One region of the Comamonas sp. CAH-2 genome, then DNA from elsewhere that is predicted to be linked to it. Evidence: predicted binding sites of a transcription regulator. Region 1 holds the regulator's gene; each other region holds the start of a gene.
What was found. The regulator sigma-54, encoded in region 1, starts transcription at its own class of promoters, with help from an activator protein. The targets are predictions, from matches to a motif close to TGGCANGNAANCTGCTTT.
Positions count from the first base shown of each region.

Region 1 (4,689 bases):
CCGACGATGTGAAGCTGATCCGCCGCGGCCAGTTGCGCCGCTACACCGGCGGCAAGCTCAGCGACGACATCATGGGCAGCGTCATTACCTACAACAACCTGACCGATGTGTTCACGGTCGACGGCGAAAAGCGCAGCAACCTGCCTTCGTCGGCACCCGCAGGCTCGGGCGGCCGCGTGCGCGCCATCCTGGCGCCCAAGGCCACGCCGGGCAGCAGCCCCGCGCCGGCACCGGCCCAGCCCTTGCAGCCGTCGGGTGGTCTGAACTCCCAAGGACAGTGATGGCAGAAGATTTTCGTGACGCGCGTGCCACCAGCAAGCTGGAGGCGCGCCACCTGGCCAAGACCTATGGCAGCCGCAAGGTGGTCAAGGACGTGTCCATGACGGTGCAAAAGGGCGAGGTGGTGGGTCTGCTCGGCCCCAACGGCGCGGGCAAGACCACCTCGTTCTACATGATCGTGGGCCTGGTGCGCTGCGATGGCGGCGACATCCTGATCGACGGCCAGTCCGTGGGCAACATGCCCATCCACCAGCGCTCGCGCCTGGGGCTGTCCTACCTGCCGCAGGAGGCCTCGATCTTTCGCAAGCTGAACGTCGAGGACAACGTGCGCGCCGTGCTGGAGCTGCAGACGGATGCGGCCGGCCAGCCCCTGGGTGCCGCTGCCATCGAGCAGCAGCTGACCAGCCTGCTGCAGGAGCTGCGCGTCGAGCACCTGCGCAAGTCGCCGTCGCTGGCGCTGTCCGGCGGCGAGCGCCGCCGCGTGGAGATCGCGCGCGCCCTGGCCTCCAACCCGCGCTTCATCCTGCTGGACGAGCCCTTCGCCGGCATCGATCCGATCGCCGTGATCGAGATCCAGCGCATCATCGGCTTCCTCAAGGAACGCGGCATCGGTGTGCTGATTACCGATCACAACGTGCGCGAAACACTGGGTATCTGTGACCACGCCTTCATCATCAGCGATGGCACAGTACTCGCCCAGGGCACACCCGAGGAGATCGTCGAGAACCCGGATGTGCGCCGGGTCTACCTGGGTGAGCACTTCCGCATGTAGTCTGGCCCGGCAGCGTCGGCAATCACAAGAAAGTTCGAGGGGGTACAGCGTTGAAGCCAGGTTTGTCACTGCGGGTCTCACAGCATCTGGCGCTCACGCCGCAGTTGCAGCAATCCATCCGGCTGTTGCAGCTGTCCACCCTGGAGTTGTCCCAGGAAGTCGAGCAGATGCTCGACGACAACCCGTTTCTGGAGCTGGCCTCGGACGACGCCCCGCGCGAGGAGTTCGGCCTGCAGACTGCGGACGAGCCCGCCCAGCACGAGGGCGCCTCGGCCGACGAAACACCATATTCCATAGCAGACAGCGCAGGCACAGCCAGCGCTGAAGGCCAAAAAGACCAGGAATCCTCGGCGCCCGACAGCGACGTGCCCAGCGACTGGGAGGGCGACGGCAGCGTCGACATGGCGCACGACGACAGCGAATGGGGCGGCGACGCCCCGGCGCGCGGCAACCGCAACGACGACGAGGATGCCCCCACGGCCCTGGACCTGGCGGGCGCGCACGAGTCGCTGACCGATTTCCTGCACCAGCAGGCACTGTCGCTGCGCCTGTCCGAGATCGACCGCTACGCGCTGCGCTTCCTGATCGAAAACCTCAACGACGACGGCTACCTCGAGGACCCGCTGCAGGAGTTGGCCGAGGGCCTGGCCGGCACCGACGACCTGGAGCAGCTCGACGAGCTGGTGCACCGCTTCACCGTGGCCCTGCGCCTGCTGCAGTCGCTGGAGCCCGTGGGCGTGGGTGCCCGCGACCTGGCCGAATGCCTGCGCCTGCAACTGCTGCACCTGCACCGCGAGGACCCGCAGGACGAGATGCTGGAGGTGGCGCTGCAGGTCTGCGCCCAGCCGCTGGAAATGCTGGCGCGGCGCGATGTGCGCAAGCTGATGCAGGCCTGCGGCCTGCCCGAGGCCAAGGTGCGCGCCGCGCTGGGCGTCATCGCCCGGCTGGAGCCCAAGCCGGGACGGCGCTTCACCGATGTCGAGCGCCACATCATCGTGCCCGACGTGATCGTCAAGAAAACGTCGCGCAAAGGGGGCGATGGCCTGGCGCAGTTCAGCGTGCAGCTGAACCCGGACGTGATGCCGCGCCTGCGCGTGCACGACGTCTACGCCAACGCCCTGCGCAGCCACAAGGGCAGCGACGGGCACGCCGGCCTGCAGCAGCGGCTGCAGGAGGCGCGCTGGTTCATCAAGAACGTGCAACAGCGCTTCGACACCATCCTGCGCGTGTCCAAGGCCATCGTCGACCGGCAGAAGAACTTCTTCGTGCACGGCGAGCTGGCCATGCGCCCGCTGGTGCTGCGCGACATTGCCGACGAACTGGGCCTGCACGAATCGACCATCAGCCGCGTGACCACGGCCAAGTACATGGCCACGCCGCACGGCACCTACGAGCTGAAGTTCTTCTTCGGCTCGGGCCTGGGCACGGAGACCGGGGGCAACGCCTCCAGCACGGCGGTGCGCGCGCTGATCAAGCAGTTCGTCGCGGCCGAGAGCCCGAAGAAACCGCTGTCCGACAGCCAGATCGCGGACATGCTCAAGGAGCAGGGCATCGAGTGCGCGCGCCGCACCGTGGCCAAGTACCGCGAGGCCTTGAAGATCGCCCCGGCCAACCTGCGCAAGGCGCTGTAGACGCCTTAGGGTCGGTGGCTGGCTATGCAGACACGGCGGTCGACTATCCAAAAAGAGAGCTGCTGGCGCTGCATAGACAAAGGGTTCAGATGGAAAACCATCTGAACCCTTTTTTGCAAGCGCGCGAGCCGCTCTTTTTTGAGAACCCCGCGGGCACGCGCAGCGCGTGCCCGGCGGTGCGTCAGCGCAGGGCCAGGGCCTGCGTGGCGGGCGCGTGGTCCAGCTTGAAGCCGCCGACCACCTCGGCCAGCTGGTGCGCCTGCTGCTGCAGCGACTGCGCGGCGGCGGTGGCCTGTTCCACCAGGGCGGCGTTCTGCTGCGTGCCCTGGTCCATCTGGCTGACGGCGCCGTTGATCTCGCCGATGCCGTTGCTCTGCTCCTGGCTGGCGTGGCTGATCTCCGCCACGATGGCGGTGACGCGGCGCACGCTGTCCACCACTTCCTGCATGGTGGCGCCGGCCTCCTGCACCAGGCGGCTGCCGGTGTTGACCTGGTTGACTGAGTCGTCGATCAGCTGCTTGATCTCCTTGGCCGCGGCGGCGCTGCGCTGGGCCAGGGTGCGCACCTCGCCGGCCACCACGGCAAAGCCGCGGCCCTGCTCGCCGGCACGGGCGGCTTCCACCGCCGCATTCAGCGCCAGGATGTTGGTCTGGAAGGCGATGCTGTCGATCACGCCGATGATGTCGACGATCTTGCGCGATGCGGCGTCGATGCCGCCCATGGTCTGCACCACCTGGCCGACCACGCTGCCGCCGTGCGAGGCGACGGAGGAGGCGCTGCTGGCCAGCTGGTTGGCCTGGCGGGCGTTCTCGGCGTTCTGCTGCACCGTCGCGGTGAGCTGTTCCATGGCCGCGGCGGTCTCCTCCAGCGAGCTGGCCTGCTGCTCGGTGCGCGAGGACAGGTCCTGGTTGCCCATGGCGATTTCCTGGCTGGCCAGGCGCACGGATTCCGAGGCGGTGCGGATGCGCAGCAGCACGGCGGCGATCTTGTTCACGAAGTGGTTGAAGGCGGTGGCGATCTGCGCCAGTTCGTCCTTGCCGCTGTTGTCCAGGCGCACGGTCAGGTCCCCCTCGCCCGAGGCGATGTCTTCCAGCGCATCGCGCACCATGGCCAGGCGGCGCAGCTGGCGGCTGACGGCCACCGACACCAGGGCCACGGCCGCCACCAGGCACAGCGCGGTGATGGCCGCCGCCACCTGCAGCAGGTGGCGCAGCGGCGCGGTGGCCTCGGCGCGGTCGATGCCGATGGCCAGCACCCAGGGCGTGCCGTCGACCTTGGCGGCATACAGCATCTGCTCGGCGTCGCCGATGGTGACGTTCGCGCTCTGGCCTTGGCTGGTCAGCTGCTCGATCAGGGCTGGCGTCAGGGCCGGTGCGAGGGCGCTCATGGGCTTGAGCACCAGGTCCGCCTGGGCGTGGGCCAGGATGTTGCCCTGGCCGTCCAGCAAGAAGGCGAAGCTCTTGGGGGTGGGCTGGATGCTGGTCACCTTGCGGGAGACCGTGTCCAGGTGCATGTCCGAGCCGACAACGGCCACGGTCTGCCCGTTGGTCACCACGGGCTCCACAAAGCTGATGGTCAGCTTGCTGGTGCTGGCGTCGACGTAGGCTGGCGTCAGCGCCGCCTTGCCTTCACGCACCGCCTGCTGGTACCAGGGGCGTGCCGTGCCGTCGTAGTTCTCGGGCATCGGGTGGCTGAAGACGTGGCGCTTGTCGGCAAACACAAAGTAGGTGTCGTCGAAGGCGCCGGCCTGTTTGGCCGCCAGCAGCGCGGGCACGGGCTCGGCCTGGGGCACGGCGGCCTTGATGGAGCTGGTGATGCGCTGCTTTTCCTTGACCCATTCGGTCAGCTCGCCGGCATAGACCAGGGTGAGCTGGTGGATGCGCTGGTCCAGGCTCTCCAGGGTGTTGCTGCGGACCAGCAGAAAGGTGGGCACTGCCAGCGCCAACAGGGACAGCGCAGTGATGGCAACACAAATGCCGATGAGGCGGGCGCGCAGACTCTGGAACA
Region 1 covers NZ_VSWF01000025.1:20,758-25,446, forward strand. The annotation lists gene lptA (lipopolysaccharide transport periplasmic protein LptA) at 1-281, shown strand, start outside; gene lptB (LPS export ABC transporter ATP-binding protein) at 281-1,051, shown strand; gene FYM52_RS13335 (RNA polymerase factor sigma-54) at 1,102-2,682, shown strand; gene FYM52_RS13340 (methyl-accepting chemotaxis protein) at 2,864-4,689, opposite strand, start outside.

Region 2 (4,689 bases), on a different contig from region 1:
GTCGAAGAATTCGAGCTTGCTGGGAACGCCGAACCGGAAGCGTGAGGGGAGCGGTTGAGCTGCGAGGTCAAGCTTGCGAGAGTAGGGGTCTTCGGGGTCGTAGCCCGCAGCTACTGCCAATACGCGAGCCGCAAGGCCAACCGTCGTTGCGAAAATGGAGACGCAGTCGACGCTCTGGGCTGCTGGCACCACACCATTCGCGCTGAGAAGACCACGCGAGGGCTTGAGTCCGACGATGTTGTTCAGCCCTGCCGGTACGCGGCCAGAGCCTGCGGTGTCGGTGCCGAGCGCGAAGTCCACCTCACCGGTTGCCACCGCCGCCGCTGAGCCAGAGCTGGAACCACCGGAGACGTACCGCGCTTCGAATGCGTTAGGAACGGGTCCAAAAGGCGAGCGCGTGCCGTTCAGGCCGCAGGCGAACTGGTCGAGGTTGGTCTTGCCCACCAGCTTCGCGCCCGCGTCCAGCAGCTTGCCGACCACGGTTGCGTGTGCGGCCGGCATGTTGCTGTAGCTCGGACAACCGGCAGTGGTCGGCCAGCCGGCAACGTTGATGTTGTCCTTCACCGCGAAGCGCAGTCCGGCAAGGCGGCCGTCCGTCGTGGTTTGAATCGGACGGTCCGGTCGGACGATCCAAGCTGCCGCAGGGTCGCCTTTGAGTTGCTGAGTCGTGGTCAACATGTCGTTCTCGCTCTTTGGTGCTCAGGCGCGCGCGATGACCGCAATCGGGCCACCGCCGGCGGGCCCTTGATGCTCGGCTCCGCCGGACACGTACACCATGCCGTGGCCAACCACCGACGCGACAACAGCGCCCGTCACGGCTCGGGCATGCCGGGTGGAGTTGATGTCCGAATCGCCAAGCATCGTGTGGCGCATGCCACGCACCCGTCCGTCGGGGCTGGCCTCGGCCTTGCAGAACACGTTGACGATGCGGTCCAGTCCTTCGTTACCCTGCAGACCCAGCGACTGCATCGTGCGACGCACGGCCTCGGCGTCAATGGCGTCCGCCATCACGTCGTGGGCGATGACCAGATCGCTGGTCGCCTGCGCGCTCATGCCGATGGCGATGACGACGTTGTGCTCCAGTTCGATGCCGGCAGACACCGATGCGACGGCAGAGGACAGGCTCCAGTCGTGCAGCACCGCATCGTCGACCAGCGCCGACGAGGCGGCCTCCTCGGTGGCCAGGGCGATCCCCAAGGCGGTCGCCCCGCGTGAGTAGCCCATGGACTCGTAGGTGTCGGCCGTGACAGGCTCGCAACCACGTTCGCGCGCTGCAGCGATCTTGCTTGGAGTGAGCAAAGGACACTTCACCTGGACGAAATGCAGGTCGTCTATCGACGCGATGCCACCGTCCCGCATGGCGCGCACGACGGCTTCAGCGGTCTCTTCGATCTGCGCACGCCGACCGATTTCCTCGGGCAGGAAGTCGCGGGTGAAGGCGATGCCAAGAGTCAGCCGCTTCGAACCCGCGACAGGGACTCCTTGCGCGGGCCGCCTGGTGAATACCGTCTGGTGTGGAGACAGAACCCCCTCGGTGCCGCCCGACATAACGAAGGCAACACGCTTCTCGACTTCACTGGGCTCCAGTTCCAGGTGGCGGCCGAGACATGCGGCCAGCATGCTGGTCGCGTACTCGCGGGTGTAGTCGTTCACACAGCCGTTGCCCTCTGTCTTTCCCATCACTGCGACGATGTCGCGTGCGGCCACCCGTCCCGACGCGATCAGTTCTTCAAGGCCGGAGATGTCGCCAGGGCTGCGACTTGGGATACGGATGACGTCGACGTGATGCATGTTCGGTTGTCTTTCGGTGGTCAGGTGGCGGAGACCCCGCGACGAGCGAGCTCGACGAAGGGATTGAGGTACCTCCTGTCGTTGCTCGGCACAGGTGGTGCGCTTCGGAGCAAGGTGGACGGAGGTGTCCTGTGGCGCTGTTGGGACGCAAACGGTATGCCATTGAACGCTCTCGACTGAGGCCTTTTCAGGCGCTCTGCGCTGCCGTTCCGGCATCAGTCTTGCATTGGGCTTGGCATGCAACACCTTCGCTTCCTCCACTACATCGATGCAGTCGCCCGCAGCGGCTCAATCCGCGCTGCAGCCGAAAAGCTCCACGTTGCGTCGTCCGCCGTCAACCGTCGCGTTCAAGACCTGGAAGAGGAGCTGGGCACACCCATCTTCGAGCGGCTCCCGCGTGGGGTGCGCTTGACGGCTGCGGGTGAGCTGTTCCTGGGATACGCCCGTAGGCGCAAGGCCGACCTGGACCAAGTGCGCTCTCAGATCGAAGACCTTGGCGGCGTGCGTCGTGGCCACGTCACGCTTGCTGCGAGCCAGGCTCTGGCTCCTGCCTTCCTGCCGAAGGCGATCCATGAATTTCAGACGTCACGGCCGGGCATCGCATTCGACGTCAAGGTCCACGACCGCGAGCGCGCAGTCGACGCCGTCACGGACTTCGAAGCGGACCTCGGCCTCATCTTCAATCCGCCAGACCTACGCGGCTTGGCGGTGCTGGCCCAGGCCCGACAGCGCACCTGCGCGATGGTGGCGCCGGACCATCCCCTGGCCAAGCGCTCGAGCGTGCGTCTGAAGGACTGCCTGGCGTATCCCATCGCGCTGCCGGATAGCAGCCTCTCGGGGCGCAGCGTCCTTGAGGACCTGTTCGAGCAGTCGTCCGCACAACCGCATCCGCCGCTGGTGTCGAACTCCTACGAGATGATGCGCGGCTTCGCCCGGGAAGCGGGTGGTGTGAGCTTCCAGATCGAGATTGGCGCAGGCCCTTCGGCCGGCGCCGTGGCCATTCCCATCGACGAGCGCAGGCTACCGACCGGAAGACTGGTGTTGGTCGCGCTGCGTGACCGTGTGCTCCCAATGGCAGCAGCTGCTTTTGCCGAGTTCATCACCGAGAAGCTCAGGGAATCGAACCAAAACGGGGAGTGAATCTACCAACATGGTGCACGCGAAAGATGCCATGCACCACAGTGAGAACTGCTGCCGTTTTGGCATCGGTGTGATTCAAAAATGGCAAAAAGTGAGACCAGTTCAGGTGCGCCCGAAGACTTGCATCAGCAGGCTCGTCATGCGGCCTGAATTGGCCTGCTTTTTGCACTGAGCTCAGTACCTCACACAAGGACTTTGCCCATGTCTTCGCCCGTTACCCGTCGCTCCTTCTCCACACTGACCATCGCTTTGGCGTTTGGAGGCATGGCCTCCGCAACGGTCGCCATGGCGCAAGGCCAAGCCAAGGTGGCGATGCTTCTGCCTGGCTCCATCAACGACCAGAGCCACAACGCCAATGGCTACGCGGCCATCATGAAGTTGAAGGCCAATGGGGCGGAGACGGCGTACTCTGAGAACGTGCCTCCGGCGGACCATCTGGAGACGATGAAGGACTACGCCCGTCGCGGCTTCAATCCGGTCATCGGCCACTCTGGTCGCTTCCTGTCGGCAGCACAGCGTGTCGGTCCGGAGTTCGAGAAGACCACGTTCATTGTCGGTGCCGGTTCGCAGGGCTTCGGCAAGAACGTCACCTCGATCAACTACGACGATGCGCAGGTCGGATTCCTGATGGGCGTGCTGGCTGCGCGCCTGTCCAAGACCGGCAAGATCGGCTCGGTCAACGGCCTCGAGGGGCTGCTGAACGTTGTGCAGCAGGTCGGCGCGTTCCGCCAAGGCGTGAAGAGCGTTCGCCCTGACGCCGAAGTCCGCGTCATTTACATCAAGGACATGGAGGATGCGGCCATGGCGAAGGAGGCCGCACTCGCGCTGATCGCGGGCGGTGCCGATTTCGTGTTCGGCAAGCTGAACGCCGGGCAGAACGGCATCATCCAGGCAGCGAAGGAGAAGAACGTCTTCACCACCGGCCGCTCGTTCGCGCATGCCCAGGCCGCCGCTCAGAACGTGGTCAGCTCGATCATTGAGAACTGGGAAGCGATGTACGTCGCCGCGGCCGCCGAGGCGCGCGCTGGAACGCTGAAACCGGCCCTCATCACATACGGCTACGAGTCGAAGACCGGCCCTGGTGCAGACCTGATGTTCAGCAAGGAGGCTGCGTTCGCGCCTTCGGTACCCAAGAACGTCGTTGCCGAGATTGATGGCCTGAAGAAGAAGTTCTCCGCCGGCGAACTGAAGCTGACGGTCAGCAAGGAAGACGCGCGCGGAGGCGTATGAGCCAGGCACTGCTGGAGATGCGCGGCATCTCCAAGTCTTACGGCTCGGTTAGAGCCAATCGCGGCATCAACCTCACGGTTATGCCTGGGCAGATCGTGGGTTTGCTCGGCGAGAACGGCTCGGGAAAGAGCACACTGATGAAGGTGCTCTTCGGCATGGTTCGCCCCGACGAAGGGGGCATCGTGTACGAAGGCCGGGAGCTTGAAGCCGGAAGCCCGCGTGCTGCCTTGCAGAAGGGCATCGCGATGATCCACCAGCACTTCACGCTGGTGGAGGCGATGACGGTGACGGAGAACCTGATGCTGGGCTGGAGCGAGCGCGGCGGCGCCTGGCTGGACCATGCTGGGACCGCCGCGCGCGTGCGCGAGGCCGCGACGCGCTACGGCCTGGAGATCGACCCCGACGCGCGCGTCGAAGCGCTCGCGCTGGGTGAGAAGCAACGCGTGGAGATTCTCAAGGCCATCCTGCGCGGCGCCCACCTCCTGATCCTGGATGAGCCGACCTCAATCCTGTCGCCACCGGAGATTG
Region 2 covers NZ_VSWF01000031.1:30,998-35,686, forward strand. The annotation lists gene atzF (allophanate hydrolase) at 1-678, opposite strand, end outside; gene FYM52_RS14745 (ring-opening amidohydrolase) at 700-1,791, opposite strand; gene FYM52_RS14750 (LysR family transcriptional regulator) at 2,029-2,931, shown strand; gene FYM52_RS14755 (BMP family protein) at 3,133-4,161, shown strand; gene FYM52_RS14760 (ABC transporter ATP-binding protein) at 4,158-4,689, shown strand, end outside.
Region 2: the regulator sigma-54 is predicted to act here: its motif matches at 3,084-3,101, upstream of FYM52_RS14755 (BMP family protein).

Region 3 (4,689 bases), on a different contig from region 1:
TCAGCTCTGAATAGCGAAGCACTGCCCCCCACAGACTGCGCCAGCGCCTGCAGCGCCGGGCCCTGGCTGCGCGGGGCCTGCACCCAGCGCTGGCCGCCCTGCCATTCGATGAGCGGCGCGCCCACCCCGTGCGGCAGCGCCAGCACCGGTGCGGTCTGCGGCACGGACAGGCGCCACAGCACGTGGTCGGCCGCGCGCTGCGCAAACCAGGGCAGGGTCTGCTCGCGGCAGGCCTGCCAGTCGGCGGCCGTGGCGGCATCGTCCAGGCGCACCCCGCCCAGGCTGCGGCAGGCGGCCTCGACGGCGGCACGCGCGCCGCGCAGGCGCAGGTACAGCGTACCGGTGTCGGCACCCGCCGCGTCGGGCACCCAGCAGCTGGCATTCAGCGGCAGTGGCTGACCGCCCCACTGGTTCAGGCGCTGCAGGGCCTCGGCCTGCGACAGGCCGTCAAAGCGCAGCGTGGTCTCGCCCGGAGCCACCGGCAACACCTTGAGGCTGACTTCGGTGATCAGCCCCAGCGTGCCCCAGCTGCCCGCCATCAGGCGCGAAACGTCGTAGCCGGCCACGTTCTTCATCACCTGGCCGCCGAAGCGCAGCAACTCAGCGCGCCCGTTCAGGATTTCCACACCCAACACGTAGTCGCGCACCGCGCCCACGCTGGCGCGGGACGGGCCGGACCAGCCAGTGGCCACCATGCCCCCGACCGTGGCGGCGCCGAAGTGCGGTGGCTCGAACGCCAGGCACTGGCCCTGGGCGGCCAGCACGGCCTCCAGTTCGGCCAGCGGCGTGCCGGCGCGCACCGTCACCACCAGCTCGCTGGGCTCGTAGCTGACGATGCCGCGCCAGTCCCGGGTGTCCAGCAGGTCCCCCTGCAGTTGCAGGGCGTGGAAGTCCTTGCTGCCACCGCCGCGCAGCCGCAGCGGGGTGTGGTCAGCAAGGGCGGCGCGTACGCGCTCGGCGATCTGGAAAAGGGCAGCGTCCATGGCCGTGCATCGTAGCCGTGCTGCCGGAATTTGCCAGTCGCCGCCGTGTGAATTTTTTGAACGCCGGGTGTGAATCAGCAGGACGCGCAGCGCCCTGGGCCCGCGGCGGCGGCCATGCCCTCAGGCACCACGGCCCACCGCGGGTGATCACCCCCCCGCCAGGAATGGGCTGGACCGCTGGGGGCGGACCGCCCATGAAAAAACCGCCCCGAAGGGCGGTTTCAGCTTGCGCGGGGGCGGGGGTGCCGCCCGGGCGCCTTGCTCAGCGGTTGTAGGCCGACTCACCGTGGGTGGTGATGTCCAGACCTTCGCGCTCAGCATCTTCAGCGACACGCAGACCCACCAGGACATCTGCGACCTTGAAGCAGATGAACGAGACCACACCGCACCAGACCATGGTCACGATCACGCTCTTGAACTGCACCCAGACCTGCGCACCCATGGCGAAGGTGTCGGGGGTCAGACCACCCGTGCCGCCCAGGCTTTGCGAGGCGAACACACCGGTCAGGATGGCACCCAGGATACCGCCCACACCGTGCACGCCGAACACGTCGCAGGTGTCATCGACCTTCAGCATCTTCTTCAGGCCCGACACGCCCCACAGGCACAGAGGGCCAGCGATCAGACCCATGACGATGGAACCCATGGGGCCCACGAAACCAGCGGCAGGGGTGATGGTCACCAGACCGGCCACGGCACCCGAGGCAGCGCCCAGCATGGAGGCCTTGCCCTTGTGCAGGGCTTCGGCCACGATCCAGGACACGGCGGCGGCGCCGGTCGCCAGGATGGTGTTGATGAAGGCCAGGCCAGCGATGCCGTTGGCGGCACCGGCGGAGCCGGCGTTGAAGCCGAACCAGCCCACCCACAGCAGGGAGGCACCGACCATGGTCAGGGTCAGGCTGTGCGGAGGCAGGGCTTCCTTGCCGAAGCCGATGCGCTTGCCCACCATGTAGGCGCCCACCAGGCCGGCCACGGCCGCGTTGATGTGCACCACGGTGCCGCCGGCGAAGTCCAGCGCGCCATCGGCCGCCAGCAGACCACCACCCCAGACCATGTGGGCCATGGGGATGTAGCTGAAGGTGAACCACAGCACGGAGAAGATCATCACGGCCGCGAACTTGATGCGTTCGGCAAAGGCCCCCACGATCAGCGCCACAGTGATGGCGGCGAAGGTGGACTGGAAGGCCACGAACACGTATTCGGGGATGGTGGGCAGCATGGCCGACAGGGTGTCGGGCGTGATGCCGGCCAGGAACAGCTTGTCGAAGCTGCCGAAGAACTTGCCTTCACCGCCGAAGGCCAGCGAGAAGCCGTAGACCGCCCACAGCACGGTGATCAGCGAGAACACGGTGAACACCTGGGCCAGCACGGACAGCATGTTCTTGGAGCGCACCAGGCCACCGTAGAACAGGGCCAGGCCAGGGATGACCATCAGGATCACCAGCATGGTGGAGGTCAGCATCCACGCGGTGTCGCCGGCGCTCAGGACGGGGGCGGCAGGCGCGGCCGCTTCGGCGACGACTTCGGCCACCACCGCCACGGCGGGGGCAGCTTCTTGCGCAATGGCACCGGTGGCGGCGGCCAGCAGGCCCAGACCCAGTGAGATGGCAGGGAGCGATTTTTTCATGTCAGTCTCTTGCATTAGGGGGTGGGTTACAGGGCTTCCTTGCCGGTCTCGCCGGTACGGATGCGCACGACCTGCTCCAGGTCGTAAACGAAAATCTTGCCGTCGCCGATCTTGCCGGTGCGGGCCGCGCCTTCGATGGCTTCGATCACCTGCTCGAGCACGGCATCGTCGACCGCGGCTTCCAGCTTCACCTTGGGCAGGAAGTCGACGACATATTCGGCGCCGCGGTACAGCTCGGTGTGACCTTTTTGGCGGCCGAAGCCCTTCACCTCGGTCACGGTGATGCCCTGTACGCCAAGCTGTGACAGTGCTTCGCGCACCTCGTCGAGCTTGAAGGGCTTGATGATGGCTGACACCATTTTCATAAGACGTTCCTCCGGGAAGCTGGCAGTTGTAAAAAGTGTTGTGACAAGCCCTTTAAGCATGGAGCGTGCCAACCAACGGCCTTGAAGCGGAGCAGGCCCGCGTTCTACAGTGCACATCTGGAAACATCGCGCGATGCACCACTTTAGTGCAAACCCGCGGTGGCATGTGCTGCTTTTTTGTGCACCTTTTGAGGGAGAACCGCCCCATGAGCCTGGCTTGCGTCCAAAGTCGTGCCCTTTTGGGGCTGCAAGCGCCCGCCGTCACCGTGGAAGTGCATCTGGCCAACGGCCTGCCCAGCCTGGCCCTGGTGGGGCTGGCCGACGTGGAGGTCAAGGAAGCCCGCGAGCGCGTGCGCTGCGCCATCGTCAACAGCGGCCTGGAATTTCCGACCAACAAGCGCATCACCGTGAACCTGGCGCCGGCCGACCTGCCCAAGGACTCCGGCCGCTTCGACCTGCCCATCGCCCTGGGCATCCTGGCCGCCAGCGGGCAGATCGATGCGGCGCGGCTCCACGGCTGGGAGTTCGCGGGCGAGCTGTCGCTGTCCGGCGAGCTGCGGCCGGTGCGCGGGGCCCTGGCCACCAGCCTGGCCCTGCCCTGGGGGCAGACCCCGGCACGCCTGGTGCTGCCGCTGGACAGCGCCGCCGAGGCGGCCTGCGCCCCGCAGGCCGAGGTCTATGGCGCCGCCCACCTGCTGGATGTGGTGGCGCAGCTGCTGCCCCCGGGTGCCACCCCGCACGACCGCGCCAGCGCAGGCTGGCAGCGCATGCCGCCGCCACCGCGCCAGGCGCCCCGGACCCTGCTGGATCTGGCCGAGGTCAAGGGCCAGGTCCAGGCCAAGCGCGCCCTGGAGATTGCCGCCGCCGGCAGCCATGCCGTGCTGCTGGTCGGCCCGCCCGGCTCGGGCAAGTCCATGCTGGCCCACCGGTTTGCCGGCCTACTGCCACCGATGACCGAGCAGGAGGCCGTCGAAAGCGCGGCCATCGCCAGCCTGTGCGGGCGCTTCCAGGCCACGCAGTGGGGCCAGCGCCGCACCGCCCACCCGCACCACACGGCCAGCGCCGTGGCCCTGGTCGGCGGAGGCTCACCGCCCAAGCCCGGCGAAATCTCCCTGGCCCACCACGGCACGCTGTTCCTGGACGAATTCCCCGAATTCAGCCGCAGCGCGCTGGAGGCCCTGCGCGAGCCGCTGGAGACCGGCTGCATCACCATCGCCCGCGCCACGCACAGCGCGGAGTTCCCGGCGCGCTTTCAGCTGATTGCGGCCATGAACCCCTGCCCCTGCGGCTTCTGGGGCAGCGCCCAGCGCAGCTGCCGCTGCACGCCCGACCAAGTGGCGCGCTACCAGGGCAAGCTCAGCGGCCCGCTGCTGGACCGCATCGACCTGCACGTCGAGGTGCACAGCCTGCCGGCCGAGCAATTGCTGGCCAGCGCCGAGGGCGAACGCAGCCAGGCCGTGCAGGCCCGCGTGGCCCAGGCGCGGGCGCGGGCCCTGCAGCGCCAGGGCTGCAGCAACCAGTTGCTGCAGGGCGACGCGCTGGAGCAGCACCTGCAGCTGGAGGACAGCGCTGCCGCCCTGGTGCGCAAGGCTGCCGACCGCCTGGGCTGGTCGGCCCGCGCCACCCACCGCGCGCTGCGCGTGGCACGCACCATCGCCGACCTGGCCGGCAGCCCCCACATCGCCAGTGCCCACGTGGCCGAGGCCATGCAGTA
Region 3 covers NZ_VSWF01000015.1:50,278-54,966, reverse strand. The annotation lists gene glcE (glycolate oxidase subunit GlcE) at 1-983, opposite strand, end outside; gene FYM52_RS10445 (ammonium transporter) at 1,246-2,610, opposite strand; gene FYM52_RS10440 (P-II family nitrogen regulator) at 2,637-2,975, opposite strand; gene FYM52_RS10435 (YifB family Mg chelatase-like AAA ATPase) at 3,182-4,689, shown strand, end outside.
Region 3: the regulator sigma-54 is predicted to act here: its motif matches at 3,029-3,046, upstream of FYM52_RS10440 (P-II family nitrogen regulator).